2 linked regions of the Salipiger abyssi genome follow. The protein of the gene in region 2 interacts with the protein of the main gene of each other region in a pairwise test. Links are inferred from orthologs where the notes say so. Each region holds a gene or a part of one and is shown on either strand. Other genes may lie near its edges. The genes, in order: rho and nusG.

Evidence for each region.
Region 1: the proteins of nusG (region 2) and rho interact in binary tests that used the Escherichia coli proteins (3 or more experiments, as listed by UniProt). The link is inferred for Salipiger abyssi from one-to-one orthologs.

What each region holds. Positions count from the first base shown.
Region 1 is NZ_CP015093.1:1,666,451-1,669,753, forward strand. What follows is about bases 212-3,198. They hold rho (transcription termination factor Rho), read right to left. Parts: upstream 2,348-3,198; coding sequence 1,076-2,347; downstream 212-1,075. Other genes in these bases: mnmE (tRNA uridine-5-carboxymethylaminomethyl(34) synthesis GTPase MnmE), read right to left, coding at 212-1,056; Ga0080574_RS11630 (Maf family protein), read left to right, coding at 2,878-3,198. In the rest of the region: more of mnmE, read right to left, coding at 1-211; more of Ga0080574_RS11630, read left to right, coding at 3,199-3,303. UniProt on the Escherichia coli protein: Facilitates transcription termination by a mechanism that involves Rho binding to the nascent RNA, activation of Rho's RNA-dependent ATPase activity, and release of the mRNA from the DNA template.
Region 2 is NZ_CP015093.1:885,042-888,149, forward strand. Bases 284-3,075 are described here. They hold nusG (transcription termination/antitermination protein NusG), read right to left. Parts: upstream 2,049-3,075; coding sequence 1,518-2,048; downstream 284-1,517. Other genes in these bases: Ga0080574_RS07905 (winged helix-turn-helix domain-containing protein), read right to left, coding at 284-1,418; secE (preprotein translocase subunit SecE), read right to left, coding at 2,218-2,409; Ga0080574_RS07920 (hypothetical protein), read left to right, coding at 2,780-3,075. In the rest of the region: rplK (50S ribosomal protein L11), read right to left, coding at 1-98; more of Ga0080574_RS07905, read right to left, coding at 273-283; more of Ga0080574_RS07920, read left to right, coding at 3,076-3,108. UniProt on the Escherichia coli protein: Part of the processive rRNA transcription and antitermination complex (rrnTAC). The complex forms an RNA-chaperone ring around the RNA exit tunnel of RNA polymerase (RNAP).

The sequences.
Region 1 (3,303 bases), 780 kb from region 2 along the record:
CTTGTCGAAAAGGCGCGCACCGATCTCCGCGATCAGAAGATCTATCCCCTGTCCCGTCAGCGCGGAAATTCCATCCGCATCCCCTGACAGATCGGCCTTTGACCGCAGCACGATATCCTCGTCCCCCAACTCCATATCCGGCATGCCGCGATCATCCAATAGCAGCACCCGCAGATCCGCCGTTTTTGCCCGCGCCCGCGCCCGCGTAATCCCGATCTTTTCCACCGGATCCTGCGCTTCCCGCAACCCTGCCGTATCGAGCAGCGTCACCGGCAACCCGGCGATATCCATCCTGACCTCGATCACATCACGCGTTGTCCCGGCGATCTCGGACGTAATAGCTGCTTCTCGCCCCGCCAGCGCGTTCAGAAGACTGGATTTGCCGACATTCGGCGCACCCAGAATGGCGACCTCAAATCCCGTTCGGATCCGCTCCGCTGCGTCGATGCCGGCGAGTTCCCGATCCAGCGACCCGGAGACCAGAGTGATCAACTCCGCAACCCGGTCCGACACATCGACGGGAACCTCTTCGTCAGCGAAATCAATCGTGACCTCCAGCAGAGACGCCGCTTCGATGAGATCCCGCCGCCAGATCTCCACGGTTTTTCCCAGTGCACCGCCAAAGACGCGCAACGCCTGTCGCCTTTGGCTCTCCGTTTCAGATTCGATGAGATCTGCCAAGGCCTCGACCTGCGTCAGATCCAGACGGTCGTTCTCCAGGGCCCGGCGGGTAAACTCACCCGGCTCTGCAAGGCGAAGCCCCGCCATCTTCTCCAGCGCTCGCAAAACAGCACGCTGGATGGCAACGCTGCCATGCAGATGAAATTCCGCGACCGTCTCGCCGGTAAAACTTGCGCCGTCCTCGAACAGCAGCAGCAACGCCTCGTCGAGAACCTGCCCCTCCGCATCCCGCAACCGCCGCAGCACAGCCTGGCGCGGCGCCGGCAAAGTTCCGGCAAGACGCGACGCCGCGTCCCAGGCTTTCGTCCCGGAAACGCGGATCACTGTCACGCCGGCCTTTCCCGGCGCGCTCGCAAGGGCAAAGATGGTGTCCAAACCTGCCTCCCGGCCGGTCCTAGCTGTTCATCGAGTCGAAGAATTCCGAGTTCGTCTTGGTCTGCTTGAGCTTCGACAGCAGGAATTCGATGGCATCCGTGGTGCCCATCGGATTCAGGATCCGCCGCAGCACAAAGGTCTTTTGCAGATCAATCTTGTCGACCAGAAGGTCTTCCTTCCGCGTACCCGACTTCAGAATGTCGATCGCCGGGAAGACCCGCTTGTCCGCAACCTTCCGATCCAGCACGATCTCGGAGTTGCCGGTGCCCTTGAATTCCTCAAAGATCACCTCATCCATGCGCGATCCGGTGTCGATCAGCGCCGTTGCGATGATCGTCAGAGATCCGCCCTCTTCGATATTCCGCGCCGCGCCGAAGAACCGCTTCGGTCGTTGCAAGGCGTTGGCATCCACACCACCGGTCAGCACCTTCCCCGAGGACGGCACAACTGTGTTGAATGCTCTACCAAGTCTGGTGATCGAGTCCAGAAGGATCACAACATCTCGCTTGTGTTCCACCAGACGTTTGGCTTTCTCGATGACCATTTCCGAAACCGCAACATGCCGCGTCGCCGGTTCGTCAAAGGTAGAGGAAATCACCTCCCCCTTCACCGAGCGCTGCATATCCGTCACCTCTTCCGGCCGCTCGTCGATCAGCAGCACGATCAGATAGCACTCCGGATGGTTCTTTTCGATGCTCGTCGCGATATTCTGGAGCAGCACCGTCTTACCGGTCCGCGGCGGCGCCACGATGAGCGAGCGCTGGCCCTTGCCGATGGGCGAGACCAGGTCGATGATCCGGGCCGAGCGGTCCTTGATCGTCGGATCCTCGATCTCCATCGTCAGCCGTTCGTCCGGATAGAGCGGCGTCAGGTTGTCGAAGGCGATCTTGTGCCGCGCGCGCTCCGGATCCTCGAAATTGATCTTGGTGACATCCACCAGCGCGAAATAGCGCTCCTCGCCATCGGGCGCGCGGATCTCGCCCTCCACCGTGTCGCCGGTGCGCAGCGAGTATTTCCGGATCATGTCCGGCGAGACATAGATATCGTCGGGACCGGGCAGATAGTTCGCTTCCGGCGAGCGCAGGAAACCGAACCCGTCCTGAAGCACCTCGAGCACACCATCGCCAAAGATCTGCCAGTCCTCATCCGCGCGTTCGCGCAGGATCTGGAACATCATCTCGCCCTTGCGCATGGTCGAGGCGTTCTCGATCTCGAGCTCCTCGGCCATGGCGAGCAGATCTTTGGGGCTCTTCGCCTTCAGGTCGGAGAGGTTGAGCTTCTCGATGCTCATCATGAATCCTTCCGGGCCGGTCATACGGCCCCGTATCTGTCGGTCTCTGGGAAAATCACACCCGGACGGGTATCGCAAAGGGAGGTAATGCGCTCCGTCTCCCGAGTCAATCTTTCTCGCACATGGCCGCCCGTGGGGGTTCGAAACCAATCTTTAAGAGAAAAGAGAAAAGATGATTTTGAGATTAGGAACCCATGCCACCGGTGGATTATTCGCTTATGCGCGTCTTGTCCCAAGGACACAGAGCTGTGGGCAATTCTGTGCGTAGCGACGCCTTGTTCTTAACATTCTCTAAAATTAATAATTTAATTTCAGTGGATTGACGCGTATTCTTATCCCCTGAATAACCCTTGGACAGTTGGCGTCTGCGAAAGCTCATCCTCAGCACAAAGTTATCCTTCCCCACAACCGAACGACTCGGTCCGGCGCGTCGTGAACTGTGCCGGTTTTCCCCCGGCTTGCATGTCGGAGCGATTTTCCCCAGAACGCTCCCCTGACAAGGCCCCTTAGATTTCGACAGGTTTTTCCACATGGCCCCGCCGTTCATTTTGGCGTCCGGCTCGCAGATCCGGGCAGAGATGCTGCAAAACGCCGCCGTGCCCTTCCGAATCGAGAGGCCGCGCGTCGACGAAGCTGCGCTGCGCGACTCGCTCGCCCAGGAAGGTGCCGGGCCGCGCGACATGGCCGATGCCCTGGCCGAATTCAAAGCCCGCCGCGTTTCGCAGCGCCATCCCGAGGCGTTCGTTCTGGGCTGTGACCAGATCCTCGCGCTCGGTACCGAGATCTTTACCAAACCCGAAACCCCGGAGGACGCACGCGCTCAGCTCGTGCGTCTGCGCGGTCAGCGGCATCAGTTGTTTTCCGGCGCGGTGATCTATCAGGCCGGCGAACCGCTCTGGCGCCATGTCGGTACCGCGCGGCTGGTCATGCGGGACTTCTCGGAGGCCTATCTCGAC
Region 2 (3,108 bases):
ATGCCGCGCTGACCCAGGGCGGGGCCCACGGGCGGCGAGGGGTTGGCTTTGCCTGCAGGGATCTGCAGCTTCATCTTGCCGGCGAGCTTCTTGGCCATCGGCGAATCTCCTGTTCCATCTTCCCTGACGACGCGTCGCCGGGATGTTCATGTGGCGTGGTCTGGTCCGGACATCGCGATGCCCTCGCCTCCCACGAACGCGACACCCCCGACTCGCATCGGAAGGCCACGAGCGCGCCCTTTACCGCGCATGGCGCAACTTGGCAAGGCGCGTCAGCCCCGGCGCACCTCTGCCAGACAGGCAAGCCTTGCGAACCGCGCCAGCTCGGCATCGAGCCGCGCCTCGCGCGCCTTGGAGGGGCGCACCCCCGCCTCCCACCAGAGATTGGTCACGCTCAGCAGCCCGGTCTTGCGGTCGCCCTTGGCCTCGATCCGCCCGACGAAACGATCCCCTTCGAGCAGCGGATAGATGTAATAGCCCCATTGCCGCTTCGCCTCCGGCACGAACATCTCGACCGTGTAGTCGAAGCCGAACAGGCGTTTCAAACGCACCCGATCGCGGATCGCCGGATCGAACGGGTTCAGCAGGCGCAGCCGCCCGCCGGGCGCGGGCGCAGCCTCCAGACGCTCTTCGATGTCGGGGCAGGCCACAGCCTTGGTCCAGCGGCCATCGGCGCCCTCGATCTCGACCGGCAGCGGCTGGCGGCGCTCAGACCAGGCCGCCACCTCGGCAACCTCGGTGGCATCCCAGAACTTGCGCAGCTCGCCCAGCGTGCCAAAGCCCAGGCGATCCAGCGCCGCGTCGCACAGCCCGTCGATCTGCGCCTCGTCGGACAGCAGCTCGACCTCGGGAAAGATCCGCTCCGCAAGGTCGTAATACTTGACGACCCCCTCGCGATGACAGGTCGCAAGCACCCCGGCATACCAGAGATAGTCGAGCGCCTTCTTGTGCGGCGGGCGCTGCCACATGGCGCGCTTTTCCACCACCGTGTCGAAATCGCGGGTGCAGAGCGGCCCCTCCTCGCGGATGCGGGTCAGGATCTCCTGCGTCAGCTCCTCCGAGGCGATGCCCACATACCACGACCCGCCGACCTTTTGCTTCATCCGGTCGAATTGCCGGCGCCAGAGCGGCAGCATCTCCATCGGCAGGACGGAGGCATCATGGGTGAAATGCTCGAAGACCTGCCGCTTGCGCAGCAGCCTGTCGAGCATCGGCTCGCGATAGGACTGCGCCCGCGACCACAGGATATGATGATGCGCGCGCGAGACCACCTGGATCGTGTCGAGCTGCACGAAGCCCAGATCGCGAATGACCCGCAGCGCATCGGCGCCGGAGGGCGCGGCGCTCAGCCCGTGAGAGGCGAGCCAGAGCCGGCGGGCATCAACATTGGCGATACGGAGGGGAGCGGGGGCAGCCATGCCGCAGCTTTCGCCAATCGCGGCGGAATTGGCAACCGGCCAAACAAAAGCCCCGCCGGATGGCTCCGACGGGGCACGTTCGCGCACACGGCAGGTCTCTTACTCTTTCGAGACCTGTGTGTATTCCAGCTCGACCGGGGTTTCCCGGCCGAAGATCGACACCGCCACACGCAGGCGCTGATTGTCGTCGTCGACGCTCTCGATCATGCCGTCGAAGCCCTCGAACGGGCCGTCGTTGACCTTGACCTTCTCGCCCACCTCGAAATGGATGAGCGTGCGCGGCGCCTCGTCGCTTTCCTGCACACGGCCCAGAATCGCCTCGACCTCGGCATCGCGCATCGGCATCGGGCGCCCCTGCGGACCGAGGAACCCGGTCACCCGGTTGATCGAGTTGACCAGGTGATAGCCCTGATCCGACATCTCCATATGGACCAGCACATAACCGGGCATGAAGCGGCGCTCGGTGGCGACCTTCTTGCCACGGCGCACCTCGATCACTTCCTCGGTGGGCACCAGAACCTCGTCGATCTGGTCTTCCAGCCCCTGCTCTTCGACAGACTGCCGGATCTGTTCCGCGATCTTCTTCTCGAAGTTCGACAGAACGCTGACCGAGTACCACCGCTTTGCCATCTGGCCCCTCTTCCAATCTCTCAGCCGGTCTCTGCCGGCATCGTCCTGCCCCAAACGAAAACCGGCGTGCAACTCGAATCGCTGCACGCCCGTCTGAGGAAAGTGTGTCGCTCACTACCCCCCTGCCCCTGCGATTTCAAGAGGCAGACCGGGCTTCAGGCCGTTACGCCTAGCCGAACATCGACAGCAGCCCCTGAAGGCCGCCGCGGATCAGGATATCGACCAGCGCAAAGAAGGCCGCGGTGAGCGCCGCCATGATAAAGACGGTGACCGTGGTGAGCATCACTTCGCGGCGCGTGGGCCAGACGATCTTGCCGATCTCGGCCCGGGTCTGCTGGATGAACTGGATGGGATTGGCCATTGCCGCCTGCTTTCCGTTTCCGTGCGGGTTTCGGGCGATATACGCAGAGAGCCCTCCGCTGGCAAGTCTTGCACCCGGCTTGCGTCCCTCCCGCGCGCGCGATCACCGCAACGTCACGCGCGCCTCACCCTGCTGCGAGCGGATTTCACGAAACTCTGACGCCAGGGCGCAATTTTCCCGGCAACCTTTCGCGGCCTTCGGCGTTTGCGGGCGCGTTGGAGGAAAACTCATCCATGGCAATGGGTTAAAACATCGAAATTGGCCGTTTTCGGGTCGGAACCAAGCCGCCGCGATCGCTGTTGTGTCGCCAGGAAGCACGAGGCACCCGACGCCTCGGCGAGAGGAACCGAAGAAAGAAAGGAACGTCATTATGAAACGCCTTCTGACCGCAACCGCCCTGAGCACCATCGTCGCAACCAGCGCCTTCGCCGCAAGCGAAGCCGAAATGAATGCGATCACCACCTATTATCCGGATGCCAATTTCGAAGCGCTGACCGACGATCAGGTCACCGAGATGTTCGCCGTCGCCAACAGCGGCGTGAGCGACACCGAGAAGCGTTCGCAGATCGAGGACATCGCACAGGCGGACAACCCGTCGGCATCCGTTGCCGTCGAGGAAGAGCTTCAGGTCTACATCCCGGAGTGGCGCCTGGACGAGATGTCGAGCGCAGAGCGTGAGCGCGTCGTGGCCCTGGTAAG